DNA from 3 places in the Streptomyces sp. NPDC002680 genome. Region 3 is predicted to be linked to each of the others. Evidence: riboswitches for the same ligand, from Rfam matches in the RefSeq annotation. Region 3 holds a riboswitch; each other region holds the start of a gene.

Region 1 (9,545 bases), on a different contig from region 3:
AACGGGGCGTACTGGTACTTCGCCGTGCCTTCGAGCGTCTTGGCCAGCTCGGTCCAGACCGCGGGGTCGACGGGATCGCTCGGCGCGGAGTGCGCGGGGGCGACGGCCAGGGAGAGGGACGCGGCGGCCGTGGCGAGGGCGACGGTGACCTTGAGCCGGCTGCGGGGCATGTGGGGGCTCCTTGGGCGGGAGAGGCGCTTGGGAGGCGCCGGTCCGAGAGGCGCGCGGGCGCCGGTCCGTTGTACGGGCCTCCCCTCGTCCCGCCCGAGCAGCATGTCCCGGGGTGTCCGGGGGCGCCACGCGAAGGGGCCGAATGGGCTGACCACCCAGGCGCGACGGAGGGCGCAGGTGGCGCGGGGCGGAAGTGCGGCCGGGCAGCCTGTGGATAACTCCGGGGCTGTCGGTGCGGGCCCCTATGGTGGAGGCAGTGGTCGAGGCGCGACGTACGGGGGACACGACGATGAGCGCGATGAGCGTGATGGGCGGGTCGGGTGTGATGACGGAAGCGGGCGAGGGTCCGGGCACGGTCGTCGGATCGGCGGCCGGGGCGGTGGACAGCGAGGCGCTGGCCACGCTGCACCGGGTCTTCGGGTACGACTCCTTCCGCGGCGAGCAGGCAGCGGTCATCGATCATGTGGTGGCGGGCGGGGACGCCGTCGTCCTCATGCCGACCGGTGGCGGCAAGTCGCTCTGCTACCAGATTCCGTCCCTGGTCAGACCGGGTACGGGGATCGTCGTCTCGCCCCTCATCGCGCTGATGCAGGACCAGGTGGACGCGCTGCGGGCGCTCGGTGTGCGCGCCGGGTTCATGAACTCCACGCAGGACTTCGGCGAGCGGCGGGTGGTGGAGGCCGAGTTCCTGGCCGGTGAGCTGGACCTGCTGTACCTGGCCCCGGAGCGGCTGAGACTGGAGTCGACCCTGGATCTGCTCTCCCGGGGGAAGATCGCCGTCTTCGCCATCGACGAGGCGCACTGTGTCTCGCAGTGGGGGCACGACTTCCGGCCCGACTACCTGGCACTTTCGCTGCTGGGCGAGCGCTGGCCGGACGTCCCGAGGATCGCGCTCACGGCGACGGCCACGCACGCGACGCATCAGGAGATCACCCAGCGGCTGGGCATGCCGGACGCCCGTCACTTCGTGGCGAGCTTCGACCGGCCCAACATCCAGTACCGCATCGTGCCCAAGGCCGACCCCAAGAAGCAGCTGCTGACCTTCCTGAAGGAGGAGCACGATGGCGACGCGGGCATCGTGTACTGCCTCTCGCGCAACTCCGTGGAGCGCACGGCGGAGTTCCTCGCCGCGCACGGCGTCCGGGCGGTGCCGTACCACGCGGGCCTGGACTCGGGCACCCGTGCGGCGAACCAGTCGCGCTTCCTGCGCGAGGACGGCCTCGTCGTGGTGGCGACCATCGCCTTCGGAATGGGCATCGACAAGCCGGACGTCCGGTTCGTCGCCCACCTCGACCTGCCCAAGTCGGTCGAGGGCTACTACCAGGAGACGGGCCGCGCCGGCCGTGACGGACTGCCGTCCACGGCCTGGATGGCCTACGGACTGAACGACGTCATACAGCAGCGCAAGATGATCCAGGGCAGCGAGGGCGACGAGGCATTCCGCCGCCGCGCGCAGGCGCACCTGGACGCGATGCTGGCGCTGTGCGAGACGGTGCAGTGCCGGCGTGGGCAACTGCTCGTCTACTTCGGCCAGGACCCGGTGCCGGGCGGCTGCGGCAACTGCGACACCTGCCTGGCCCCGCCGGAGACCTGGGACGGCACGGTCGCCGCGCAGAAGGTGCTGTCCACGGTCTGGCGGCTGGAGCGTGAGCGGCGGCAGAAGTTCGGCGCGGTGCAGATCGTCGACATCCTGCTGGGGCGGCGCACGGCGAAGGTGATCCAGTTCGACCACGACCAGCTCTCCGTGTTCGGCATCGGAGAGGAACTGGCCGAGGGCGAATGGCGCGGTGTCGTACGGCAGTTGCTGGCCCAGGGGCTGCTCGCGGTCGAGGGCGAGTACGGCACGCTGGTGCTGACCGAGACGAGCGGTGCCGTGCTGGGGCGCGAGCGGGAGGTGCCGCTGCGCAAGGAGCCGAAGAAGGCGGCGACCGCACGGTCGGCGGCCGGTGGCGGCCGGAGTGAGAAGAAGGCGAAGGCGGCGGCTGTCGCGTTGCCCGAGGAACTGCAGCCGGCGTTCGAGGCACTGCGGGCCTGGCGCGCCGAACAGGCTCGTGAGCAGGGCGTTCCGGCGTACGTCATCTTCCATGACGCCACGCTCCGGGAGATCGTCAGCGTCTGGCCCCGGTCGGTGGCGGACCTGGGCGGAATCAGCGGGGTGGGCGAGAAGAAGCTCGCCACGTACGGGGAGGGCGTGTTGGGGGCGCTTTCGGCACTGGGCGAGGCGCCTGAGGTGTCCGCGGCGGCTCCACAGGTCCCGGAGACCGGCTCGGCGCCCGGCGCCAAGTCCGGCTTCAGGTCGGGCTCTTCGGGCAGTGACAGCGGCCGGGGTACGGGATCCGGGCCGAGGGACGAGCAGTTGGGGCCGGACGACTGGCCCGAGATGGAGATGGAGCCCGAGCCGGAGGACTGGATGTAGGGGACCGGATGCAGAGGGTGGAGGGGGGAGACGCGGGGCGGCGGGGCGGGGCTGGGGCGCGACGGCGTACTCCTGGTCGGCGCCGGACGGACTGCCCCGCCCGTTGCCCGCCCGATGCGTTGCCCCGACCGCTGCTCCGGACCCGCTGCTCGGGGCGCCTCGCTCAGCCCGCCGGCGTGATCCTGCCCGTCACCTCGCCCAGGCCCACGCGGGTGCCGCCCGGACCCGGGGCCCAGGCGGTGAGGGTGACCTCGTCGCCGTCCTCCAGGAAGGTGCGCTTGCCGGTGGGGAGGTCGATGGGGGCGGTGCCGTTCCACGTGAGTTCGAGGAGTGAGCCGCGTTCCCGTTCGGTGGGGCCGCTGACCGTGCCCGAGCCGTAGAGGTCGCCGGTGCGGAGGGACGCGCCGTTGACGGTCATGTGGGCGAGTTGCTGCGCGGCCGTCCAGTACATCGTGGAGAAGGGGGGCTCGGAGATGGTGTGGCCGTTCACGGCGACGGAGATACGCAGGTCGTAGCCGCCGGGCTCGTCCTCGGCGTCGTCGAGGTAGGGGAGCAGGGCGTGTGTGCGGGCGGGCGGGGCGACCCGGGCGTCCTCCAGGGCGTCCAGCGGGGTGATCCACGCCGAGACCGACGTGGCGAAGGACTTGCCCAGGAACGGGCCCAGCGGGACGTACTCCCAGGCCTGGATGTCGCGGGCGGACCAGTCGTTCAGCAGGCAGAGGCCGAAGACGTGGTCCCGGAAGGCGGACAGGGGCACGGGGCTGCCCATGGGCGACGGTGTGCCCACCACGAAGCCGACCTCCGCCTCGATGTCCAGGCGGACCGAAGGGCCGAAGAGCGGGGCCGCGTCCGTGGGGGCCTTGCGCTGGCCCGACGGACGGACGACCTCCGTGCCGGAGACGACGACCGTGCCCGAGCGGCCGTGGTAACCGATCGGCAGGTGCTTCCAGTTGGGGGTCAGGGAGTCCGCGGCGTCGGGGCGGAAGATCTGGCCGACGTTCCGGGCGTGGTTCTCGGAGGCGTAGAAGTCGACGTAGTCCGCGACCTCGAAGGGGAGGTGCAGGCTCACCGAGGAGAGGGGGTGGAGGAGCTGAGCGATCGTCTCCTGGTGGGACGGGACGGTGACCCAGGCGGTCAGGGCGCGCCGGATGTCGGACCAGGTCGTACGGCCCGCGGCGAGAAGGGCGTTGAGGGTCGGGCGGGCCAGCACGGAGACATAGGGGGAGCCGAGCGCGGCGGCAGCGGCGCCCGCGTCCAGGACGTGGTCGCCGAGTCTGACGCCGACCCGGCGGTCCGTGGAGCCGGCCGGGGTGAACACGCCGTACGGGAGGTTGTGCGGGCCGAAGGGGTCGCCCTCGGGGACATCGAAGGGGGGCATGGGGTGCTGCCTCGCTCTCGTGTGTCGTGCCGTGTGGCCATGTGGTCGCGCCACAGGTTACGGGTGAGTTGCGGGCTCGGGGCAGTGTCCCCAGTGTCTAAAGAGTTCGTAATGTCCGGATAAGCCTTGTCCGGAGTGGGTGATTCCGGCTTAGCGTCCTTTGGGGGGACACGGACGGGGTGGGTCCGGTCCGTAGGGGGGACACGTGGGGGGACCCGTGGCCAGGAGCAGCACTGTGCCGTTTTCGGCCGACCATGCCGTGCCGGCGCTGATCGTGAAGTTCGGTGACTATCCGCTGCACCACGGAGGCGTCGGGGCCATCCGCAGTCTGGGACGGCTGGGCGTTCCGATGTATGCGATCACCGAGGACCGTTACACGCCGGCGGCCTCGTCGCGATATCTGCGGCGCGCGTTCGTCTGGCCGACCACCGGGACCGAGGAACCGGAGCGGCTCGTCGAGGGGTTGCTGCGGATCGGGCGTCGGATCGGGCGTCCCGCTCTGCTCGTTCCCACGGACGAGGAGGCGGCCGTACTGATCGCCGAGCGGCAGGAGGAACTGGGGGAAGCGTTTCTCTTCCCGCGTGTGGAGGCGGCGCTGCCGCGTCGGCTCGCCAGCAAGCAGGGGCTGCACGAGTTGTGCGTGGAGCACGGCATACCGACTCCGGCCGCCGCCTTTCCGCAGTCGTACGACGAGATCGAGCGGTTCGCGCGGACGGCCCGGTTCCCGTTGGTGGCCAAGAACCGGGAGGCGTTCGTGCGGCGCGCCCGGCCCGCCGTCAACGGCACTACGCGCATCGCGAGTCGGGAGGCGCTGCTGTCCCTGGCCCGCGACTGGGGTGAGCGTCCCGGCGTGATCCTTCAGGAGTATCTGCCCCGGGAGGAGGCCGAGGACTGGATCGTGCACGCCTACTTCGACGCGGACTCGAATCCGCGTGCGTTGTTCACGGGCGTGAAGGTCCGATCCTGGCCGCCGCACGCGGGAATGACGGCAAATGCATACGTCGTCGACAATCCGGAACTCGCGGACCTTGCCGCACGTTTCATCAAACAGATCGGCTTCACCGGAATCATCGACCTCGACCTGCGCTTCGACCGGCGCGACGGACAGTACAAGCTCCTCGACTTCAACCCGCGGATGGGCGCCCAGTTCCGGCTCTTCGAGAGCGAGTCGGGGGTGGACGTCGTACGGGCCATGCATCTCGATCTGACCGGGCGCACCGTTCCGGAGGGGGAACAGCGCGCCGGGCACCGGTACATCGTGGAGAACATCGACCTGCCCGCCCTCCTCGCCTACCGGCGCAGCGGCTACACGACGCCGCACGCGCCGACCCGGGCGAGCGGGACGGAACTGGCCTGGCTCGCGGGTGACGACCCGCTGCCGTTCCTCACGATGCTCGCCCGCTTCGTACGACCGGGCGTGAAACATCTGTACCAGTTGTGGCGGGCAGGCCGTCGTGGCGGCAAGGCGTAGGCAATAGGCGTAGTGGCGACAACCTGCTGACCGGTTGGGCGGTAGAGCAGCAGAGCAGCGCGAAGTGGCGAAGCAGCGTCCTGGGGAGGGGACTTCGTGAATCATCCGGTAGCGGTAATCGGCGCGGGACCGTTCGGTCTGTCAACCGCCGCGCATCTGCGGGCGCGTGGCATTCCGGTGAGAGTGTTCGGCGAGCCCATGGTGAGCTGGCGGGACCACATGCCCGCCGGAATGCTCCTGAAGTCGACGCCGGCGGCGTCCAGCATCGACGCCCCGCAGCGGGGCCACAACCTGGTCGACTACTGCGACGCGGCGGGGATACGCCGGCTGGTCACGGACGAGGACATCGTCCCGGTGGAGACCTTCATCGCGTACGGCGAGTGGTTCCAGCAGCAGCTCGTGCCCGAGTTGGAGCAGGTGCGGGTGGTGTCCGTGGACCGGCGGCAGCACAAGGGCGCGGGCAGCGGCAGCGGTGGCAGCGGCGGCGGCTTCGAACTCAAGCTGGACTCGGGCGAGTTGTTCACCGCGCGGGCGGTCGTGGTGGCGACGGGCCTGTCGGGGCTCGCGCATCTGCCCGCGGAGCTGGCCGGCGCCGCGCCGGACGGGCCCTCGCCCACGGGTCCGGTGTCCCACAGTTCGCAGCACCATGACCTGGGCCGGTTCGCGGGCCGGGAGCTGATCGTCGTCGGTGCGGGCCAGTCCGCGCTGGAGACGGCGGCGCTGGCGGCGGAGGCGGGGGCGCGGGTACGAGTGGTCTCGCGCGGGCGGGGTCGCGTCGCCTTCGGTGCGCCCCCGTGGCGGCAGCCCCGGCTGCGGCCCGAGTCGCCGTTCGGCAACGCGTGGTCGCTCTGGGCCCTCACCTACTACCCGCATCCCTACCGCCATCTCCCGGCCCAGGCCCGCCACTATCTGGTCCGCCGGGTCCTCGGACCGCTCGGTGCGTGGTGGCTGCGTGACAGGTTCGAGGGGAAGGTGCAGGTGAGCGAGGTCGCACGGATCGTACGGGCAACGGGAGGCGCAGGGGAGACAGGGGGCTCCGGCGGAGGGCGGTCGGTGTTGACCGTGGAGGATCTCGGCGGCCGTACGCGGGAGTTGTCGGCCGACCACGTCATATCCGCGACCGGCTACCGCGTCGACATCGCCGCGATGGACTTCCTCGGGCACGAGCTGCGTACGGAGCTGGCGGTGAGCAGGGGGACGCCGAGGCTCGGTGCCGGGTATGTGTCCTCCGTACCGGGGTTGTACTTCACGGGGTTGCCGGCGGCTGCTTCGTACGGGCCGGTGATGCGGTTCGTGTGCGGTACGGAGTTCGCGTCACCGAGGCTGGTGGGGCATCTGGCGGCCGCGCACGGGTAGGCCTCGGACGGGTGCGGGCGACAACGGGTGCGGACCGCGATCTCGTGCCGTTCGGGCCTTCCCGGGGCGGGAGTTGGGGCAGACTGAGAGGCTGTTGCTGCCGGGATGCCGAACGTCGTCCGGTTCGGGCGGAGACCGATGTGCCGAACGATCCGTATTCTCTGGATCATGGCCGCTCCCACCTCATACACACTTATCGCCACGGACCTGGACGGAACGCTCCTGCGTGCCGACGACACGCTCTCCGACCGGTCGCGGACCGCGCTGGCGCGTGCCACGGCCGCCGGCGCCCGGCATCTGGTGGTGACGGGACGGCCGGCGCCGAGAGTCCGGCCGCTGCTCGACGACCTCGGGGCTGGGGGGCTCGCGGTGTGCGGACAGGGCGCGCAGTTGTACGACGCCGGCGCGGACCGTCTGCTGTGGTCGGTGACCCTGGACCAGGAGCTGGCGGAGACCGCGCTCGGCAAGATCGAGGCCGAGGTCGGGCAGGTGTACGCCGCCGTGGACCAGGACGGTGTCGACGGGCTGACGCTCATCGAACCCGGTTACCTGATGCCGCACCCGACGCTGCCCGCCGTACGGGTGCCGCATCGGGACGACCTGTGGGCCGCGCCCATCAGCAAGGTGCTGCTGCGTCACCCGTCGCTGTCCGACGACGAGTTGGCGTCGGCGGCGCGTGGAGCGGTCGGTTCGCTCGCGACCGTCACCATGTCGGGGCCGGGCACCGTCGAACTCCAGCCATGCGGCATCACCAAGGCGACGGGGCTCGCGCTCGCCGCCGAGTACCTCGGGCTGGCCTCGTCCGCCACCATCGCCTTCGGCGACATGCCCAATGACATCCCCATGTTCGACTGGGCGGCCCATGGGGTGGCCATGGCCAACGCCCATCCCGAACTCAAGGCGGTGGCGGACGAGGTCACCCTCTCGAACGAGGACGACGGGATCGCGGTCGTGCTGGAGCGGCTGTTCGGAGCCGGGGACGGGGACGGGTACGGGACCGGGGTGTGGCGGTGAGGGCGGGTCGGCCGGCCTAGTAGGCCCCGTACACGTTGTCTATCGAGCCGTATCGCGCCGCCGCGTAGTTGCAGGCCGCTGTGATGTTCGCGATCGGGTCGTAGGGGTCGTACGAGGTGCCGGCGACGTGGTAGGCGGCGAAGGTCGGGTCGATGACCTGGAGGAGACCCTTGGAGGGGGTGCCGGCTGCCGCGTTCGAGTCCCAGAGGTTGATGGCGTTCGGGTTGCCCGAGGACTCGCGGATGATGTTGCGGTAGATGCCGTCGTACGTTCCCGGGATTCCGTTCTGCGCCATGATGTCGAGCGATTCGCGGATCCAGCCGTCCAGGTTGTTCGCGTAGTTCGTCGCCGACGACACGGACGCGGCGGACGACGGTGCGGCTGATGCCGTTGTCGCGGTCAGGAAGGGAAAGGCCAGGGCTGCGGCGGCCGTTCCGGTGATGGCGATTGTGCGCGTGAGCGGGCGGCGGGTGGTTCTCGCGCGCTGGTGCTGACCTCGTGCGGGCATGCTGAGTCCTCTCCGACGCCTACGAGGTGAGCTGTCGGGTTCGGGCGGGAGATGCCCGGCCGGGCGCCTGCTCGGCGCGCGACTTCACCCCTAGCCGCTCCGGCGTCGTGCCCGGACCGGCGGCTTACCTGGGTCCCCCGCTCCTGCCTGCGTGAGTCACGTGTGGGTGGGTGGGATGGTGCTCTGCGGGCGGTGGCAGGATTCGGCGATCCGCCCGGCGTGGCGAGAACGTATGCGAGAGCACACGCGTGGAACAAGGGGCGGAAGCATAGGACTTGGTCATTTGGGGCGCACGTTGTGGACAAAACGGGCGGATGCGCGGAGAGGGGTGGTGAGTAACTTGCCTTTTGCGAATGGGGAGTTTGCGGGGGAGGGGGTGGTGGGGGCCGGAATTTGGAGTGACTCGAATCACGGGGTGGGGGTAGTCGTGGTCTGGGTGAGATGAGTGGGGTGAATAGGGGTTTTTAGGGTTTTTATGCTTCTTGTGGGTGTGTCAGTCGGGCGGGCGGAACCTCTCGTGCGATGCGCGTCGTTGTCGTAGCGACGGGTACGGAGGGTGCCGTCAGGGAGGTGGTGGCGTATGCGCGGGTGCGATCACTGGTGTGACGGGTGGGGCGCGGGATGTTTATGAATGTCCATACTTATGGGCTGATCAAAAACATTCCGGTCGTGATCCGATACCGCCTGGCCTGGACGGGCGGGCGCTCGTGGTGATCGAAACGTGACCGGATACGCTGACTTGAGTGATGGCAGCGACCTATCGACACACCGTGTGACCGCCAGTAGACACCAGCAGACAGGAGATCCCTCGTGACCGTCGTCGGGCCGTTCGGGCTGAGCGTGCGGGACCAGGCTCTCGAAGCCGATGTCCAGGCCGGATTGGCGGCTGTCGAGGAAGGGTTGCTCGAAGCCACCAAGAGCGAGGTGCCCTTCATCACGGAGGCCGCGCAGCACCTCGTACGGGCCGGCGGGAAGCGGTTCCGGCCGTTGCTCGTGATGCTCGCCTCGCAGTTCGGGGACCGGCACGCGCCGGGGATCGTGCCGTCGGCGGTGGTGGTGGAGCTGACCCACCTCGCGACGCTGTACCACGACGACGTCATGGACGAGGCCGAGGTGCGGCGCGGGGTGCCCAGCGCCAACACGCGCTGGGGGAACTCCGTCGCGGTCCTGACCGGCGACTTTCTCTTCGCGCGCGCCTCGCACATCCTTGCCGACCTCGGGCCCGAGGCGG
Region 2 (9,545 bases), on a different contig from region 3:
CTCAAGGCGCGGTACGCAGTGCAGGGCGCCGCCGAGATGGTCAAGTTCTGCGCGGAGTACGGCATCCCGCACGCCGTCACCGGCAAGCTGATCGTCGCGACGGAGCGGGACGAGCTGCCCCGGCTGCACGCCCTCGTCCAGCGCGGCCGGGAGAACGGCATTCCGGTACGGGAACTGGGCCCCGCGCAGATCGGGGAGTACGAGCCGGAGGTACGGGGCCTCGCCGGCATACACGTGGGGACGACCGGGATCTGCGACTACGTGGCGGTCGCCCGGCAGCTGGCCGAGTCCTCAGGGGCGGAGATCCGGTACGGCGCCAGGGTCGTCCGCGTCGACCGGCGGGCGGAGCTCGGGGTGGCCGTGCGGACGGCTGGGCCCGGGGGCGGCGAGGTCGTGCGGGGGCGGGTGCTGGTCAACTGCGCCGGGCTGTACTGCGACGAGGTGGCGCGGCTGACCGGTGACGATCCCGGGATGCGGATCGTGCCGTTCAGGGGCGAGTACTTCACGCTGGCGCGGCCCGAGCTGGTGCGGGGGCTGGTGTATCCGGTGCCGGATCCGGCGTTTCCGTTCCTCGGGGTGCATCTGACCCGGGGGATCGACGGGGGTGTCCACATCGGGCCCAATGCCGTGCCGGCGCTGGCGCGGGAGGGGTACGGGTGGGGGACCGTGTCGGTGCGGGAGCTGGGGGCGACGGTGGCGTGGCCCGGGACGTGGCGGATCGCTGCGCGGCACTGGCGGTACGGGGGTGGGGAGCTGCGGCGGTCGGTGTCGAAGGGGGCGTTCGCTCGGGCGGTGCGGAGGTTGTTGCCGGTGGTGTCGGAGGGGGATCTGGTGCCTGCGGCGGCGGGGGTTCGGGCGCAGGCGGTGTTGCGGGACGGGACGCTGGTGGATGACTTCTTGATCAGGGAGGGGGCGCGGGCGGTGCATGTACTGAACGCGCCGTCACCTGCGGCGACGGCGTCGCTGCCGATCGGGCGGGAGGTGGCTCGGCGGGCGTTGGCCGTGCTGGGCGGGTGAGACGGGGATTCTCTCGCCCCCGCCGCCCCTACCCGTCCCGTCCTCGGGGGCGCTGCCCCCGAACCCCCTTTGTCCTCAAACGCCGGACGGGCTGACATACCAGCCCGTCCGGCGTTTGAGGACGAGCGCGTTCAGCGCGACAAGGGGGGTCTGGGGGCGCAGCCCCCAGGGATGGGGACGGGTAGGGGCGGCGGGGGCGAGTAAATTGGGGCCACTGTGTCTGACTTTTCTCGCCCCAAGGGCACCCCCAGGTTTCCCGGTGGGCCGCAGGCCGATCCCGCCGGGTCGCATTTCGAGCGGCGGATCAGAAGCTTTCAGCCCCGTCGCAGCCGCGTCACCGCCGGCCAGGGTGACGCCCTGCGCCGACTGTGGCCCAAGTGGGGCCTCGACATCGACGGCCACGCCCTCCGCCTCGGCGAGCTGTTCGGGAACGACCTGCCCGTCGTACTCGAGATCGGGTTCGGGATGGGCGAGGCCACCGCACAGATGGCCGCCGCCGATCCCGGCGTCAACATCCTCGCCGTCGACGTGCACACCCCGGGCCAGGGCAACCTGCTCAACCTCGCCGACCAGCAGGGCCTGACCAACATCCGCGTCGCCAACGGGGACGCCATCATCCTGCTCCGCGAGATGCTCACCCCCGACTCCCTCGACGGCCTGCGCGTCTACTTCCCGGACCCCTGGCCCAAGAAGCGCCACCACAAGAGACGGCTGATTCAGGCCGAGTTCCTCGATCTCGTGGCCGCGCGGCTGCGCGCCGGTGCGCTCGTGCACTGCGCCACCGACTGGGAACCGTACGCCGAACAGATGCTCGAAGTGCTCGACGCGCACCCGGAGTTCGAGAACACCCTGCCCGGGGGCGGTTACGCGCCACGTCCGGAGTTCCGGCCACTGACCCGTTTCGAGGGCCAGGGACTGGAGAAGGGACATGTCGTGAACGACCTGCTGTTCCGCCGCGTACAGCAGTCGTAGAGCACGAGCTGCAGCACTCGTGGAGCACGTGCCCCAGCGCTCGTAGAACCACGAGCCCCGCGCTCGTAACGCACCGGCCGTTAGGGTCAATGCCGTGGCCACCTTTCCCCCGTACCCGACGCACCCCAGCGGCCCCACCGACGGCCCCGTCGGCGGAACGCTGCGGCACGCTCACTGGTGGCAGCGGTCATGGGTGCGGTACGGCGCCCTGAGCAGCCTGCTCGCGCTCTCCGGGCTCGTCATCCTCGCTCTCGTGCGCGAACAGACCGGCACCGAGGGGTTCCTGGTCGGGCTCGGGCTCGCCGTGTTCCCCGTGCCGTTGCTCGTGGCCGCGTTCCGGTGGCTGGACCGGGTCGAGCCGGGGCCCTGGCGGAACCTGCTCTTCTCGTTCGCCTGGGGCGCCTGCGCGGCGGCCCTGATCGCGATCGTCGCCAACAGCTTCGCGACGAGATGGATAGCGACGGCCACCGCCGACCCGTCCAGCGCGGACACCCTCGGGGCGACCGTCATAGCGCCCATCGTCGAGGAGTCGGCCAAGGCAGCCGCCGTACTGCTCATCTTTCTCTTCCGGCGGCGCGACTTCACCGGGATCGTCGACGGGGTCGTCATCGCCGGGGTGACCGCGACCGGCTTCGCCTTCACCGAGAACATCCTCTATCTCGGCACCGCCTTCGGCACCGACCAGCTGACCGGGGACAGCGGTATCGCCTCGGTCACCGCGGCGACCTTCTTCGTGCGCATCGTCATGTCGCCGTTCGCGCACCCCCTGTTCACGGTCCTCACCGGCATCGGATTCGGGATCTCCGCGCTGTCGGGCGAGCGCCAGCACGTCCGCCGGGTGCTGCTGCCGCTGTCCGGGCTGCTGCTCGCGATGAGCATGCACGCCCTCTGGAACGGCTCGTCGTCCTTCGGGCAGTACGGGTTCTTCGCGGTGTACGCCGCGTTCATGGTGCCCACGTTCGGACTGCTGACCTGGCTGGTCATCTGGACCCGGCAGCGCGAGCTGCGCACCGTACGCGCCGAGTTGCCGGCGTACGCGCAGGCCGGCTGGCTGGCCCCGGCCGAGCCGTACGCACTCGGCTCGATGCGCGCCCGCCGCCTCGCCCGTGAGTACGCCCGCCACCACCTGGGCCGGCCCGCGGCACGTGCGGTGGCGCAGTACGAGGCGTACGCCACCTCCCTCGCGTTCCTGCGCCACCGGGGGCGTCTCGGCCGGGCGCGCGCCGACTTCGTCGTCCGGGAGCAGGAGCTGCTGGGCGCCCTGTGGGAGCGCAGGGCGGTGGCCCGCCCGGCCCTGGACCACGCGGCCCGCACCATCGCCCCGGCTCCGGTACTGGTACCGCCGCCGACCATCTGGCCGACGTACGGGCAACAGCCGTACGCGCATCAGCCGTACGGCCAGCAGGGGTACGGGCCGACGACCCCGTACCCGGCGGCGTACAACCCGTACCGCTCCTAGACCCCACCGTCCGGATCACACCCGGGCCACGGGGGCGACGCCCGACGCCGCCCCGCCATGCAGCTGGCCACAGGCACCACACCCCGACCGCCAGACGGGGGTCCGCCCCGATCCGAACGACAGGCCCCGCCCCGCCGCAGACCGGGGGCCACCCCGACGCCCTCCTGCACCGTGCGCCCAGCCGCCAAGCACGCCACACCCCAAGCCGCAGCAACCCACACGCCGGCCCCCGCCGCCAGCCCCCCAACCCACCACAGGCGGGGGCCCACCTCGGCGCCCCCGGCCACGCACACACCACACCCCCACCTACAGACGAGGGCACCGCACCCCCAACCCGCCGCGACCCAAACGACGGGCCCCGGCCGTGCGCCCCTCCCCCGGCCCCGCCACAGGCCGGGGCCCACCTCGACGCCCCCGGCCACGCAGCCGAAGGCGCAGCACCCCCAAGCCGGCGCATCCCGCACGACGGGCCCGCCGCCAAGCCCCGCCCCGCCCCGCCACAGGCCGGGAGCCCACCTCTACGCCCCCGCAGCACCCCCAAGTCGGCGCGACCCACACGAAAGACCCCAGCCGCGTCAGCCGTCAAGCGCCGCTCAAGCCGAAGCCGCCGTGAGGCTCGCGACCTCCGTCTCCGTCAGTTCCAGTTGCGCCACCGCGATCAGGGGCGGGAGCTGGTCCACCGTGCGGGCCGAGGCGATCGGGGCCGCGACCGTCGGCTGGGCGGCGAGCCAGGCCAGGGCTACTGTCGCGACGGCCACGCCGCGGGCCTCGGCGACCTCGTCCAGGGCGGCCAGGATCTTCCGGCCGCGTTCCGTCTCCCCGTGCTTGCCCGCGCCGGCCGCCGCCCGCGCGCCGTCGACCGCCGCACCGGGGCGGTACTTGCCCGTGAGGAAGCCGGAGGCCAGCGCGAAGTACGGGACGGCCGCGAGGCCCGTACGGGAGGCGATGTCCTGTCGCGCGCCCTCGTACGTGTCGCGGGAGACCAGGTTGTAGTGCGGCTGGATGGCCACGTACTTGGCCAGGCCCTCGCGGTCGGAGAAGTCGAGGGAGTCCTGGAGCCGCTCCGGCGAGATGTTGGAGACGGCGATGTGCCGCACCTTGCCCGCGGTCACGAGTTCGTCGAGGGCGCCGATGATCTCCTCGACGGGCACCTCGGGCCGGTCGAAGTGCGTGAAGTAGAGGTCGATGTGGTCGGTGTCGAGGCGGCGGAGCGAGGCGTCGGCGGCGGCCTTGATGTTGGCGCCCGAGAGGCCGGGGAAGTCGGGGTGCTGGCTGACCTTCGTCGCGACGACGATGTCCGCGCGGTTGCCGCGCGACTTCAGCCACTTGCCGATGATGGTCTCGGACTCGCCGCCCTGGTTGCCGTCGATCCACGCCGAGTAGGAGTCGGCGGTGTCGAGGAAGTTGCCGCCGGCGGCGGCGTAGGCGTCGAGCACCTCGAAGGACGCCTTCTCGTCGGCGGTCCAGCCGAAGACGTTGCCGCCGAGGGCGAGCGGGAAGACCTCAAGGTCCGATGATCCGAGCTTGCGAAGAGCCGTAGCAGTCATGCTTCTCGTCAACGCCCGCCCCGGACGCGCTGATTCCGGCGGTTCACGAAGGTTGTGTGAACGGCCGGAATCAGGGAACACGCGTGTTACGGGATTACGGGTTGAGGCCCATGCTCCGCAGCCACGCCATCGGGTCGATCCCCGCGGTGTCCGAGCTGCTGGTGTGGACCTCCATGTGGAGGTGGGCCCCGGTGACGTTGCCGGTGGCGCCGACGCGGCCGATCACGTCTCCCGTGTTGACCTTCTGGCCGACGCTGACGTTGATCGAGGACTGGTGGGCGTACCAGATCTCGGTGCCGTCATCGAGGGTGAGGATCGTGCGGTAGCCGTACGAGCCGCTCCAGCCCGCCTCGGTGATCGTGCCGGTGTGGACCGCCTTGAGCGGGGTACCGGTGGGAGCAGCGAAGTCGAGGCCGGTGTGGTAACCGGAGGACCACAGCGAGCCGGCCTGGCCGAACGTCGAGGTGATCGTGTACGAGGAGGTCGGCAGCGTGTACTGCTTGGCCAGCTCGGCGAGCCGCGCGGCCTCCAGCTTCGCCGCGGCTTCCTCGGCGGCCTTCTTCTTCGCGGCGGCGGCCTTCGCGGCGGCCTCGCGCTTGACCTTGGCGGCCTCGGCGGCGGCCTTCTTCGCGGCGGCGTCCTGGGCGGCCTGCTGGACCTTGGCCTCGGCCTGGTCCTTCTGCTGCTCGGCCTGGAGGATGATGCGGGCGCGCAGGGCCTCACCCGCGTCGCTGGTGCCCTGCTCGGTCTCCTCGGAGGTGACCCCGACGCTGCTGAGCGCGTTGGGGGAGCCCTGGGGCTCGGCGTCCGAGTCGTCGTCGCCCGCGAAGGGCGAGCCGACGGAGGGCAGGTCGGGGATGGAGATGGAGACCGGCGGCTTGCCGGTCTGCGCGGTGGCCATACCGGCCCCGCCGACGGCGGCTATGACACCGACGCCGAGAACGGTGGAGCTGCGGGCGAGTCCTCCGCCGCCGCGCTGCTTGCCGACGCGGTGCCGGCCGCGAACCGGACGAGTGGTGTCCGCGCTGGGATTCCACTCCTCCCAGGGGCCCTCGTCGGTGCGACGGCTGCCGAAGCCGAAGGTCGGGATCTTCCCGTCCTCGGTCTCGCTGCCGCGCTGACTCGGTACGAACGGGGCCTCTGGGGCGGCCGGGTTTGACGCCACGTGGGCGTGCTCCTTTCCTTCCTTCTCGCCTACCGGGTTAGCTGACGGGTTCGGAGCAGGAAGGTCTCCTACGCGCGTATACCTGCCGTGTTGCCACGGCGGCGGACGAGCGATTCACCCCAAGTTGGTGGTTCCCCGGTTCCCTCGCGGGATTCGGCGCGTGCGCACGGAGCCGACTCTTGTGACGGCTGGGACGACCGCGCTGCGTTATCGAACGTTAATAGACCAGGGCCCTGTATTCCAAGCTGTTCCTGTTGATCGTTAACGCTTTTCCCGAGGACGTTCCGGGTCACCACCGGTGAAAATCGGGCGAGTTGACCGTGCCCTAAGTGACTACTGAGTTTTGACTGTGTGTCAGATGTTATGCGGAGCGGGACCGTTCACTCACCCTTGGTGACAACTGATGAGAACTCGAGAACTTGAGGACCTCATGAGCTGATGGGCCGGCGTACGGCGAGCAGCGCCATGTCGTCCGTCGTGCCGCCGCCCGCGTGCCGGCGCACCTCGTCGGCGAGGGCGGCGAGGAGGGCGTCCGGGGCGTGGAAGACGCGGCCCGCGAGCCGGTCGGCCGGGGCGAAGAAGTCGCCGTGCCCGTCACGGGCCTCCGACAGCCCGTCGGTGTGCAGGAGCAGGATCGCCCCGCCGGGAAAGGGTGTCGTCTCGGCCCGGTCGGGTGCACCGCCGAGGTCGCCCATGCCGAGCGGCAGCGCGGCTTCGGACGGGCTGAGGACGCGCAGGGTGCCGTCGGTGTCGAGGAGCAGGGGCGGGGGGTGCCCGCGGTTGACGACGCGTACGACCCCGTCGCCGTGCGGGAGTTCGGCGAGTACGGCGGTGGCGAAGCCCTCGGTGGCCTCCAGACCGCCGCGCCGGGCGGCCTCGCGGGCGAGGGCTCGTTCCAGCCGCTGGGCGACCGCCTCCAGGGTCGCCTCCTGCTCGGCGGCCTCCCGGAACGCCCCGATGACGACGGCGACGGCCGCCACGGCCCCCATCCCCTTGCCCCGCACGTCCCCGAGGACTAGCCGCACTCCGTACGGGGTGTCCTGCACGGCGTACAGGTCGCCGCCGATGAAGGCACCCTCCTGGGCGGCCTCGTACCGGGCGGCGATCTCGAAACCGCCGATGCGCGCGTCCGGTTCGGGCAGTACGGCGCGTTGCGCGGCCTCGGCGATCTCGCGGGCCGTGGCGAGGCGGCGGTCGCCCCTGCGGACGACCCGGTTGATGACGACGGCCAGGACGACGACCGTGGCCACGGTGATCGTCTCGGTGATCGTGTCGGCGTCCGGGGAGAACCCGAAGCGGAGGTGGACCAGGTACTCGGCGAGGAGCGCGGCGGCCCCGGTGACGGTCGTGGTGCGCAGCGAGGAGAGCGGGGCCGCGATGAGGGGGGCGGCCGTGAAGAAGGGGACCGCGGTGAAGTCGCGCGGGGTGACGACGTCGTAGACGACCCCGGCGACGATCAGGAACGCGGGCAGAACGCGGACGAGGGTCCGCACCCGGGAGACCACCACCGCCTCGTCCGGCGACCCCGGCTCTCCCGACCGCGCCACTCGTCTCGTCTCCCGCTTCCCGCCGATCGCCCGTCCCGTCGGTCCAGGTTTTCGGGAGCGGCCGAGGAGAGCGAGCGGGGTGGACCGACCGGGCTAAGAAGAGGAGTGGGGCCGACGAAGAAAGAGGACGGCCCCGGAAACGACTCAGGGCCGGAAACCAATTTCTTGGTTTCCGGCCCTGGGCCTTCAGTAGCGGGGACAGGATTTGAACCTGCGACCTCTGGGTTATGAGCCCAGCGAGCTACCGAGCTGCTCCACCCCGCGCCGCTGAACACAACTATACGCCATCTGCGGGATCCCCATCACCACGATTGATCACCCGGTCGATCACTCGGTCGATCACTCGATTGATCATCAGCCGGGCAGGTGGGCGTTGGGCGCCTTGGCCCGCTCCTCGTACTCGGGGAGGACGACGACCTCGACGCCCTCGCCCGTGAGCAGGCCGTTCCCGTCCGCCGCGACCACGAAGGTGTCCGGCTCGCGCCAGGCGGTCACCACCCGGCGGACGCCCGCGTCGAGGATCAGCCGGGCGCAGGGCGCGGGGCGGGAGGCGCGGCGGGCGCAGGGTTCGAGGCTGCTGTAGACGGTGGCCGTCGGGAGCCGGGGGTCGGCCGGGTCGAGCTTGGCGAGGGCGGCCTCCTCGGCGTGCACGACCGGGTCGCCGCCCTCCCGGGAGTGCCCGCGCGCCAGCTCCGTACCGTCGGCGGCCACGACCACCGCGCCGACGCTGAACGCCGTGCGCGAGGGCGGACACAGCTCGGCCATCTCGCACGCCAGTGCCAGCCAGTGCCGGTCGGCGGCGACGGGGAGCGGGCCGGTGCCGGGCGCGGTGGGCTCGTACCGCATGAGGACGACGTCCTCGATCCGCCGGGTCTCGGTCAGCCGCAGGCGTCCGCCCTGGTAGGCGCCGTGGCCGAAGAGGCGGGGCGCGTCGGGATCGCCGACGAAGAGGGGCGCGAGGACGAGCTGGAGTTCGTCGGCGAGGCCCTGCTGGAGGAGCTGGGTGTGGACGGTGCCGCCGCCCTCGACCATGAGACGTTGCACACCTCGCACGTCGTGCAGGTGTTCGAGCAGGGCCCGCCAGTCGAGGGGGCCCGACCCCAGCGAGACGACGTCCACACTGGCGGGGAGATCCACGCGCCCGGCCCGCTCGGCACCCTTGTCGGTCGTGTAGACGACCTTCCCGCCGCCCGTGTGCCAGAAGTTGGCGGCCGGGTCCAGCTCCCCCGACCCACTGACGGTCACCTTGAGCGGGTACTCCGGCTTCCCGGCCGCCACCCGCGCGGCCCGCCGCTCGGGCGAGTTGACCAGCAGGCGCGGGTTGTCGGCGCGGATGGTGCCGGCGCCGATGAGGATCGCGTCGCTGGACGCCCGTACCTCGTCGACCCGGTCGAAGTCGGCGGGGCTGGAGAGCAGCAGCCGATCGGGACCGGTGTCGTCCAGGTGGCCGTCGAGGGAGACGGCGGCGGACAACAGGACGTAGGGGAGGGGCATGGGCGCACTTTCTTCGAGTGGTGCTTCGAGCGGTTCTTCGAGTACGTCTTCCAGTACCGGTTGGTTCAAGTTTTAAACAAACCTACACTGGTCGCATGACGACCCGCTGGCTCACCCCCGAGGAGCAGCGCGCGTGGCGCGCGTACGTCGGGGCCTCCCTGCTCCTGGAGGACGCGCTCGACCGGCAGCTCCAGCAGGACGCCGGGATGCCGCACCTCTATTACACGATCCTGGCCTACCTCTCCGAGACGCCCGAGCGGCGGCTGCGGATGACCGATCTCGCCGAGAAGCTGAAGATCACGCGCAGCCGGCTGACGTATGCGGTGGCGCGACTGGAGAAGGAC
Region 3 (9,545 bases):
ACATCAGCCGTACGAGTGATATCGGCCGTACGACGGACATCGGCCGGCCCGCCGGCGTCGAGCGTCGGCCACCCGCCCGGCGGGGTCAGGGCCACGCCCCGCCACCAGGGCTCCGAGGGGACCGTCTCGGCCGTGGGTTCGAAGGGCTCGCCCGGGTGCGGCAGCCCGATCCGCGCCTCGGCCTTGCGGGCGGCGGCGATCGTGCCCTCGCCGGGGTCCGACCAGGCGTGCGCCGCCAGATTGAAGGTGCCCCAGTGGATCGGCAGCATCAGACCGCTCGGCGTCCCGCCCTGGAGGTCGAGGTGGGCGCGCATGCCCTCCTCCGGGGTCATGTGGATGTCGGGCCAGAACTCGCTGTAGGCCCCGATCTGGATCATCGTGGCGTCGAACGGGCCGTGGGCGGCGCCGATGTCCCGGAAGCCCTCGAAGTACCCGGTGTCGCCGCTGTGGTAGACGCGGTGCTCCGCGCCCTCGACCACCCAGGAGGCCCAGAGGGTGTGCTGGGTGTTGCGCAGGCCCCGGCCGCAGAAGTGGCGGGCCGGGGTGGCGGTCAGGGTGAGGCCGCCGACCTTCGTCGACTCGTGCCAGTCCAGCTCGCGCAGCCGGTCGGCGGAGACACCCCAGCGCTCCAGGTGGGCGCCGACGCCGAGCGGGACCGCGAACAGCGTGTCCGTCCCGGCCAGCTCCTTGATCGTGGGCATGTCCAGATGGTCGTAGTGATCGTGCGAGATGACGACGACGTCGACCGGGCCGAGCGCGGCCAGCGGCAGGGGCACCGGATGCAGCCGCTTGGGCCCGGCGAAGGCGAACGGCGAACAGCGCTCGCCCCAGACGGGGTCGAAGAGCACCCGCTGTCCGTCGATCTCGGTGAGCACGCTGGAGTGGCCCATCCAGGTCAGCCGGAGACCGGTGACCGGGGGCTTCGCGAGGTCGGCGAGCGTCGTGGCGTGCACCGGCACCGTGCCGGCCGGGGCGCGGCGGACCCGGTCCTCCTTGCGCAGGGAGGACTTCGCGAACTCGAGCATGGCGCCGTCCGGCCTGGGCGTACCCGGCGGGTTCTGGAAGACGCCGTCCGCGAAGTGGGGCGATCTGCGGATCCGTGCCAGGCGCTCCCCGCTCGGGTCCGCGCCGAAGGCGGCGGGCCGCAGCGCGCGCAGCCGGGGGCTCGGAGAGGGGAATCCGGTCACGGTACCTCCAGGTGGAGTCGGTCAGGCATTCCATTATGGTCGCCGCCTCTGACACTCCGGCGTCGCTCGGGCATCGGCCGGGTCTTTCCAAGGAAACTCCAACGCTCAGGACGGCGAATCGATTCCAGGGCGACGAAGAGCGACCACCCGGACACAGGCGGTGCACGCGACGGGACAAGGCGTGCGGAACCGAGAGTGCGCGGCGGCTCACAACTGAACAGCGAGTCAGTATATTGCCCGCATGGCAACCTCTCAGGGCACTCCCCTGCTCTCCCTCACCTGGACCGATCACCTGACCGGCCGCCAGGGCTTCCTCGTCGTGGACAGACTCGTGCGGGGCGTGTCCAGCGGCGGGCTGCGGATGCGCGAGGGCTGCACCCTGGACGAGGTCGCCGGGCTCGCCCGGGGCATGACCATGAAGGAAGCCCTGCACTACAACCCGGAGGGCCGCTACATCCCCCTGGGCGGCGCCAAGGGCGGAGTCGACTGCGACCCCCAGGACCCCGGGGCGTACGGCCTGCTGGTGCGCTATCTGCGCGCGATGCGGCCGTACGTCGAGAGCATGTGGACCACGGGCGAGGATCTGGGCCTCACCCAGGATCTCGTCGACCGGGCGGCGGCCGAAGCCGGGCTCGTGTCGTCGATCCAGGCGGTCTATCCGCTGCTGGACGACGAGAGCGCGGCCCGCGCGCGGCTCGCCGACGCGTTCGCCGTCGAGGTGGACGGCATCGGGCTCGACGAGCTGGTCGGCGGCTGCGGGGTCGCGGAGTCCGTGCTCGCGGCGCTCGACCGGGCCGAGGTGCCGTACGCCGGGACACGCGTCGCCGTACAGGGGCTCGGCACGATGGGCGGAGCGACGGCACGCTTCCTCACGCGCGCGGGGCTCACGGTGGTGGCCGTCTCCGACGTCAAGGGCACGATCGCCAACCCGGCCGGCCTCGACATCGAGGCGCTGCTCACGGCCCGGGACTCGTACGGCACCGTGGACCGCGCGGTGCTGCGCCCCGAGGACCGCGAGCTGCCGGGCGAGGCCTGGCTGTCCGTGGCCGCGGAGGTGCTGGTGCCGGCCGCGGTCTCGTACGCCGTCGACACCGGGAACCAGGAGCGGATCACCGCTCGTTGGGTTGTCGAGGCCGCCAACATGCCGGTGCTGCCGGAGGCCGAGGAGCTGCTCGCCGCGCGTGGGATCGTCGTGCTGCCGGACGTGGTCGTCAACTCCGGGACGAACGCCTGGTGGTGGTGGACGCTGTTCGGGGACATCGGCGCGGACCCGGAGGAGGCGTTCGCGTACACCCGGCGCTCGATGCGCGCTCTGATCGACCAGGTGCTCGCGCGCGCGGAGACCGACGGGACGACTCCCAGGGCGGCGGCGCACGCGATCGTCGAGGAGCGGCTGCCGGTGATCGCGGAGCGGTTCGGCTGGTATCGGTGACGGTGTCCGGCCGCGTGTTCCTGCCCTGCGAACCAGCCACATCGGCGGGGATTTACAGGCATTGACGGACCTGCCCCGACATCGTGTCCGGTGACGGATTACTGTGACCGCGTGGCAAGAGTGCGGTTGAGCGTGGCCGAGCGGCGCGAGGATCTGCTGCGGGCCGCCATCGAGCAGATCGAGGCGCGGGGCGTGGCGGCGGTCCGGATCGCCGACGTGGCCGCCGCCCTCGGGGTGAGCAACGCGCTGGTGCTGTACCACTTCTCGACCAAGGAGAAGCTGGTCGCCGCCGCGTTCCGGTACGCGGCCGAGGCCGACCTCACCCACCTGGCCAAACTCCTCGGGCGCCGTTCCCCTGCCCTGCGCCGACTTCGGTCCGCCGTCCGCTGGTACGCGCCGACGGGTCAGGCCAAGGGCTGGCGGCTGTGGATCGAGGGGTGGGCGGTGTCCCTGCGCGACCCCACGCTGCGGGAGGTCGCCGGGGACCTGGACCGGCGCTGGAAGGCCGCGATCACCGAGGTCATCGCGGAGGGCGTCGCCGCCGGCGAGTTCGAGTGCCCCGACCCGACGGGTACGGCACTGCGGCTCACGGCGCTGCTGGACGGACTGGCGGTCCAGATGACGGCGTACGAGGGGGTGTCGCGTGCGCGGGCGGAGCAGTGGGTGGACGCGGCGCTGGCTGGGGAACTGGGCCTTGAGCGGGCGGCGTTGACGTCGGGCAGGTGAGTTTCGTGGCCGTCGGCTGGGGCTGTGCCCCCAGACCCCCCTTCGGCCTGGACGGCCTCGTCCTCAATCGCCGGACGGGCTGAAGATGCCCGGACCGGCGCTGAAAGGCACCGAAGGCCACCCACCCGCACCCGCACCCGCACCCGCACCCGCACCCGCACCCGCACCCAGACAACACCCCGAGCCTTAACCCAAGACCCTCACGCGACCCAATCGATGCGGCTCTTGATGTCGTCCGGCGACAGACTCCCCTTCGCCGTCACATGGTCCCCCGACGACTCGCCCCGCAGCCGCCGCCCGATCCACGGAACCAGATACTCACGGGCCCAGTGGACGTCGTCGCGGCGGATCTCGAAGGTGCCCCGCGGCGGCAGCACCGGCCAGGGCTGGTCCGGGTCGGCCGGGATTTCCAGGCCGAGGACCTGGCCCGCGCGCAGTGCCACGCGCGTGTGGCCCTCGGGCGAGAGGTGCAGACGGTCGCCATCCCAAGCCCTGCGGTCCTGGATGGTCTTCAGGGACCACAGGTCGAGCACCGGACAGCCGTACCGGTCGGCGATGGCCCGGATATGGCCGTTGTACGTGGCGATCTTGCCGCGCATGTGCTTCAGCACGGGTACGTTGCGGGTGTCGAAGCCCGTCGTCACCATGACCGTGCCGACCACCGAGGTGAGATCGACGATCGCCCGCTCGAAGCGCTCGGCGAGTTCGTCGGGGTCGCTGCCGGGCCGGATGATGTCGTTGCCGCCCGCACAGAAGGAGACCATGTCGGGCGCCAGTTCCTTGGCCTGCGGAAGCTGCTCGGCCACGATCTGGTCGAGCAGCCTCCCGCGTACCGCGAGATTCGTGTAGTCGAAGTCGCCCTCCGGGCGCCGGTCCGCGAGCAGTACCGCGAACCGGTCGGCCCAGCCGACGAACGCCCCGTCGGGGCCGGGGTCGCCGACGCCTTCGGTGAAGCTGTCCCCCACCGCCACGTACGACCCGATCACTGCTCTGCTGTCATTCTTCGAATCGTCTGCCACATCGGTCCATGATTCACCTACCGATGTGAGCTACGCGACCGTAGGAAAGGGTTGACTGGCGGTGAGATAAGCCACTCGTCAAGTATTGGTCAACCCGGAATAATAGGGAGACGCAGCTCACGGACGCTGAAGTCGGTGATCCGGAAATGGCTCCACGTCGTACGGAAGGCGAAGTGCCCGCTCGTGTACGGCTCCGGGTCGCTGTAGTCGAAGACGAGCCGCCCGTTGTTCCACCAGCGGACCGTCGAACCGGCCGAGACGATCCTGACGCGATGCGGCTCGTTCGGGACCAGCAGCGGCTCCGTGTAATCGTAGATCAACGGGCGCACGCCGGCCTCACCGACGTAACGGCGCAGCCGCGTCGTCGTGTTGGTGTTGGCGCCGTAGCCGACGTAGTACGTCTTCAGGTAGTCGTACTCCGCGAGGGCGCCGCCCCGAGGGGTGGCGAAGAGATCGTCCGGGGAGCGTACGTCGACGGCGTTCCAGAAGTTGTTCAGGTCGGAGACGCGGTCGTTGACCCCGCCCGCCGAGACCGGCGTCGCCGTGTACTCGATGACGTACGGGCCTTTCAGCCTCCGCCTGAACCAGACCGTCGCGCCGCTCGGTACGTCGACCTCCAGCACGCCCCGGGTCGCCGTGACGCTGCCACCGTCCTGGAGTTCGACGGCCCACTGGCCGAGGCCGTGCCGGAAGTCGTCGCGGGCGATGAGCCGTCCACGGTGGTGGCCCGGCGAGGCACTCGCCTGGCCGGCCGGGGCCAGGGCCGCCAGCGCCCCGCCGACGGCCAGGGCTCCGAAGGCTCTACGGGTGGTCGTCACGAGGCAGCTCCCTTGGTGGTCGTGATCGAGGGCTTCGGCACCCTGCGGGTCTCGGTGCCGAGGTAGTAGTCCGTGTACGTGGACTGGAGATAGCCGCGCACGGTCCAGCCGAGGCGGTACGCGGGGTTCTGGGCGAGCGTGTAGACGCGCGTCGCTGTCGGCTCGGTGGTCGTGTAGAGGCGCAGTGCCGTGTGGTCGGCGGTCTCGGCGAGGATCTCCTCGCGCCAGTCGCCGATGAGGTCGCCGTAGAAAGGGGTTGCGTTGCGCGGGCCGGAGACGACCCCGGACGGCTCGAAGATCCTCGTGCTCGTCTCGGTCTTCGGGTCCCACTTCTCCACGTGCGTGAAGTCGAGGAGTTCGGCGGCCTTGTCCCCGTCCCACCAGATACGGAAGTTGACGCTCGGCGTGGTCGTGGAGACCTTGCCGTCCTGGACGTTGCGGACGCCCGCGCCGGGGGCTGTGACATCGGCGGTGGAGGTCCAGTACTCGTAGCCCGGGTGGCCGGGGTCGATGTCGGCGGCGTTGCCCCGGCCGACGTCGATGTCGGTGTCGTTCTCCCAGCTCGCGGGGTGCTGCCCGGTCACCAGGCGCTCACCGGTGTCGGCGTCGTAGTAGTACCAGGGGAACTTCGGCACGACGCCCAACTCGGCCTGCTGGATGGCGAATCCCTCCAGCCCCGGGCGGTCGGGATCGAGGTCGGCGATGTCGAAGCGGTCGCCATGTCCGGCGCCGTCGACGACATACCGGAGCGTTCCGTCGCTGTTCACCACGTAGTTGCCGTCGGCGATCTCGTCCCGTCCGTCCTGGTCGACGTCGACCGTGCGGATCTGGTGGAAGCTGGTCGCGCCGCTCGCCGCCGGGACCGCGTACTTCCAACGCCTGGTCAGATCCTGGCCGTTGAAGTCCCAGGTCTGGACGAGGATGCGGAACGCGCCACGCTTGGCGCCGACCCTGGTGACCAACTTCGTGACCAGGCTGGGGTGTTCGCCGTCGAGGTAGGCGATGCCGAAGTGGCCGCCGGACGGGCCGTCGGCGACCAGGTCGTCGGGCACCGGCTGACGGGTGCGTTCGGTTCCCGTGGCACCGTCGATCACCGAAATGAACTGATTGGCGGGCGAGTTGGCGGTGACCTTCGCTCCGTCCGCGAAGGTGGTGCCGTCGGCCGTGTGCACCAGCACCTCGGCCCTGCCGTCGCCGTCGAGGTCGTACACCGTGACGTTGTCGTCGTTGCGGTAGCCGCCGATGGGCGTGGAGCCGCTGATCGCCGCGGGGGCAGGGTCGTTGGCGCCGTTTCCGCCTGCCTGGGTGTAGGAGCCGGGGCCCAGGTCGACCCGCCACAGCCGCTCGCCGGTGAGCGCGTACGCCTCCAACAGGTCGGGCCTGTCCCGGGTTTGGGAGAGTCTGCTGACGACGAGTTCATAGCGTCCGTCGCCGTCCAGGTCGCCGGGCCAGGCGTGCTGCACGCTGTAGTCGTCGGCGGCGGCGAGAGGGATCTCCGCGTAGCCCTTGTCAAACGTGAGGGCCGAACTCGGCCGCAGCTCACGCCCGTTGACGACCGCCCGGACGCTGTAGGCGCCCGTGCCCAGACTGTTGTCCTGGTACGTCGTGGACTTGACGATCGGCACGGTGTTGAGGCGGCGTCCGCCCTTGTACACGTTGAAGGCGATCGCGTTGCCATGACGTGCGTACTCGGTGCCGAGCAGCCGCCAGCTGAGGAAGGTGCCCTTGCCGGACGGCACCGCGACCAGGCCTCGGTCGAGGTTCTCGACCACCCGGCGCGGGGACTCGGCCGCGTGTCCGGCGGGCGCGGAGAGCGCCCCGGCCGTCAGGATCGCGGCGACGACGGCGCCGGTTCTTCGGCGTCGACTGGAATGCACAGGTCCTCCGTAGACAGTCGCAGAGAGCAGAAAGCGCTTGCGCAGCAACGGAGTTCACTGTGCCCCCACCTTCTCGCCCTGTCGACGCTGCGGGCACCCGCGCCACAAGACTGCAATGCGATGATCATGGAGGTACACATTCGGACACGCCGAAGACCGGACCCGGGGATCGGGGTCCGGCCTTCGGCGGCTGTCCTCGTGAGGAGTCGGCGTCAGCCGACGGCGACGCCCTTCGAGCGGAGGTACGCGACCGGGTCCACGTCGGAGCCGTAGTCCGGGGTGGTGCGGATCTCGAAGTGCAGGTGCGGTCCGGTCACGTTGCCGGTGGCACCGGAGAGGCCGACCTGCTGACCCTCGGTCACGGTCTGACCGGCCGAGACGGAGAGCTGGGAGAGGTGGGCGTACTGGGCGTAGTAGCCGTCGGCGAGCTTGATGACGACCTGGTTGCCGTACGCGCCGCCCCAGCCCGCGGAGACGACCGTGCCGGCGCCGACAGCCTTGAGGGAGGTGCCGGTCGGGACGACGAAGTCGACGCCCGTGTGGTAACCGCTGGACCACATGCTGCCCGCCACGTGGTAGGCGGTGCCGATGGTGGCACCGGCCACGGGGAGGGTGAAGCCGCTGGAGCTGCTGGAGCCACTGGTGTCGGCGGCCTCGGTCGTCGTCGAGGTGTCGGCCTTCGCGTTCTCGGCGGCCGGCTTGGACGTCGCCGTCTGGGTCGACTTCGAGGAGGACGACTTCGACTTCGTCGAAGACGAGGAGGAGGAAGAAGAAGAGGGCGAAGAGGTCGACGCGGCCTTCTTGCCGATCGTCAGCTTCAGACCGGGGTGGATCAGGCTCGGGTCGGAGCCGATGGCGGTCCGGTTGTCCGAGTAGAGCTTCCGCCAGCCGCCGCTGACGCTCTGCTCCTGGGCGATCTTCGAGAGGTAGTCGCCGGCCTGGACCGAGTAGGTCCTGACGCTTGCCTTCTTGGCGGCGGAAGGCGTGGAAGCGGTGGCCTTTCCGGCCTTTTCCGTCTTCGCGGAAACGGACTCGGCCGATACGGACTTGGCCGATTCCGAAAGCGAGAAAACGGACTGGGCGGTTGACTCCGCCGTGGCCGCATGGGCCCCGGTGGCTCCCAGAAGCGGCAGGGCGAGAGCCGCTCCGCCGGTTCCGGCAACGGCTATCGAACGAGTGAAACGCTGGGACTTCGGACGGCGGTGCTTACCCTTCGCGGGCATGACGAATTCCTCTCCGTCGCCTGCGAGGTGAGCTGTCGGGTGCGGACTGGAGATGTCCGGCCACGCCTGAACGTGACTTAACCCCAAGCCTGTTCCAGAGACCGGAACAGGCGTTCTACCTGTGGGTCCCCCGCTCCTGCCGTTGTCGGGTGTTCGATGCGGGCTCCGGGCGGCGGCAGGATTGGGCGTCCGTCCGGATTGGTGGCGAACGTAAGCGACCAAGACGCACAGAAACAAGCCTCGGGTTCCCTGTGTACGGGTTTCCTGTGGTCCTCCCCAGAATTCCCGGTCACTGTCCGTGAATTACGGATCTTTCCGCCCCTCGAACTCCCTTAAAACACGCCGAAATTACGTGAACATGACGGCGACACACGGTCACGGATATGACGCTGCTCACTCGCCCGATTCACAGCAACCTTTATTCCCAGGCGAGTTGGAATGAAGGCACCATAGGCGCCATATCGGGCAGGAGGATCAGATGCGACGCAGACGGAAAATTGCCGCATCAAGGTCACCCTTGAGCCCGGTCCGCAGCCCGTGGTGCAACAGCACGGCACCCCGGTGGACTTCGCCCGTTTCGCGGCATTCGTACGTCGCCGAGGGGTCGAGTCCGCGCAGTCGCAGCGCCGGGAGCGGCTCACCGTGGTGCTGCGCCTGGAGCCAGGCGAGGACGACGATCTCGTCCCCCAGCACGTACTGCACCGCGCTCAGTCCGCCGGTCGGCCGTCGCAGCCGGTAGAGGTCGCCGCGCTGCACGACGGGCCGGATCTCCTTGTACAGCCCCACCCACTCCCCCGCCTCGGCCAGTTCCTCCTCGGTCCATTCGGTGAGGTCGCCGCCGACGCCGAGCACCCCGGCCATCGCGCTCACGAACCGGAACCGCAGCGAGCTGACCCGGCCGTTGAGCTGGGTGTTCGGGCTGTCGGTGACCCAGGCGGCCATGACCCGCGCCGGATGGATCTGGCTGAAGCCCTCCTGGATGGCGAGCCGGTCCAGCGGATCCGTGTTGTCGGAGGTCCACACCTGGTCCGTACGGGCGAGGACCCCGAGGTCGATCCGGCCACCGCCGCCCGAGCAGGACTCGAAGGCGACATCCGGGTGGGTGGCCCGGAGCCGGTCCAGCAGGGCGTACAACCCGTGCACGTGGTCGACCCACAGGCGCTGCGGATAGTCCTCGCCGGGCCAGCCGGCGTCGGTGAAGCAGCGGTTGAAGTCCCACTTCACATAGTCGATCGGGGCGCTGGAGAGCAGCCCGTCGAGCTG

The links. Region 3 has a riboswitch for cyclic di-AMP ahead of ACFYXF_RS18905 (peptidoglycan DD-metalloendopeptidase family protein). Riboswitches for the same ligand answer to the same signal wherever they lie in the genome.
Region 1: linked by a shared signal. The riboswitch ahead of ACFYXF_RS24825 (transglycosylase SLT domain-containing protein) and the one ahead of ACFYXF_RS18905 (peptidoglycan DD-metalloendopeptidase family protein) in region 3 are both predicted to bind cyclic di-AMP.
Region 2: linked by a shared signal. The riboswitch ahead of ACFYXF_RS09730 (M23 family metallopeptidase) and the one ahead of ACFYXF_RS18905 (peptidoglycan DD-metalloendopeptidase family protein) in region 3 are both predicted to bind cyclic di-AMP.

What each region holds. Positions count from the first base shown of each region.
Region 1 is NZ_JBIAQP010000009.1:273,319-282,863, forward strand. It holds gene ACFYXF_RS24795 (hypothetical protein) at 1-170, opposite strand, end outside; gene recQ (DNA helicase RecQ) at 479-2,587, shown strand; gene fahA (fumarylacetoacetase) at 2,751-3,965, opposite strand; gene ACFYXF_RS24810 (ATP-grasp domain-containing protein) at 4,201-5,436, shown strand; gene ACFYXF_RS24815 (FAD-dependent oxidoreductase) at 5,533-6,792, shown strand; gene ACFYXF_RS24820 (HAD family hydrolase) at 6,961-7,806, shown strand; gene ACFYXF_RS24825 (transglycosylase SLT domain-containing protein) at 7,823-8,314, opposite strand; cyclic di-AMP (ydaO/yuaA leader) riboswitch at 8,318-8,483, opposite strand; gene ACFYXF_RS24830 (polyprenyl synthetase family protein) at 9,125-9,545, shown strand, end outside.
Region 2 is NZ_JBIAQP010000003.1:18,809-28,353, forward strand. It holds gene lhgO (L-2-hydroxyglutarate oxidase) at 1-1,017, shown strand, start outside; gene trmB (tRNA (guanosine(46)-N7)-methyltransferase TrmB) at 1,234-1,989, shown strand; gene ACFYXF_RS09720 (PrsW family intramembrane metalloprotease) at 2,084-3,448, shown strand; gene ACFYXF_RS09725 (aldo/keto reductase) at 4,042-4,995, opposite strand; gene ACFYXF_RS09730 (M23 family metallopeptidase) at 5,090-6,160, opposite strand; cyclic di-AMP (ydaO/yuaA leader) riboswitch at 6,172-6,329, opposite strand; gene ACFYXF_RS09735 (PP2C family protein-serine/threonine phosphatase) at 6,589-7,707, opposite strand; tRNA gene ACFYXF_RS09740 (tRNA-Met) at 7,898-7,971, opposite strand; gene ACFYXF_RS09745 (dihydrofolate reductase family protein) at 8,062-9,201, opposite strand; gene ACFYXF_RS09750 (MarR family winged helix-turn-helix transcriptional regulator) at 9,297-9,545, shown strand, end outside.
Region 3 is NZ_JBIAQP010000006.1:443,718-453,262, forward strand. It holds gene ACFYXF_RS18875 (MBL fold metallo-hydrolase) at 1-1,187, opposite strand, end outside; gene ACFYXF_RS18880 (Glu/Leu/Phe/Val dehydrogenase dimerization domain-containing protein) at 1,429-2,619, shown strand; gene ACFYXF_RS18885 (TetR/AcrR family transcriptional regulator) at 2,731-3,345, shown strand; gene ACFYXF_RS18890 (SGNH/GDSL hydrolase family protein) at 3,546-4,331, opposite strand; gene ACFYXF_RS18895 (DUF6250 domain-containing protein) at 4,454-5,182, opposite strand; gene ACFYXF_RS18900 (hypothetical protein) at 5,179-7,059, opposite strand; gene ACFYXF_RS18905 (peptidoglycan DD-metalloendopeptidase family protein) at 7,272-8,282, opposite strand; cyclic di-AMP (ydaO/yuaA leader) riboswitch at 8,287-8,464, opposite strand; gene ACFYXF_RS18910 (alpha-galactosidase) at 8,757-9,545, opposite strand, start outside.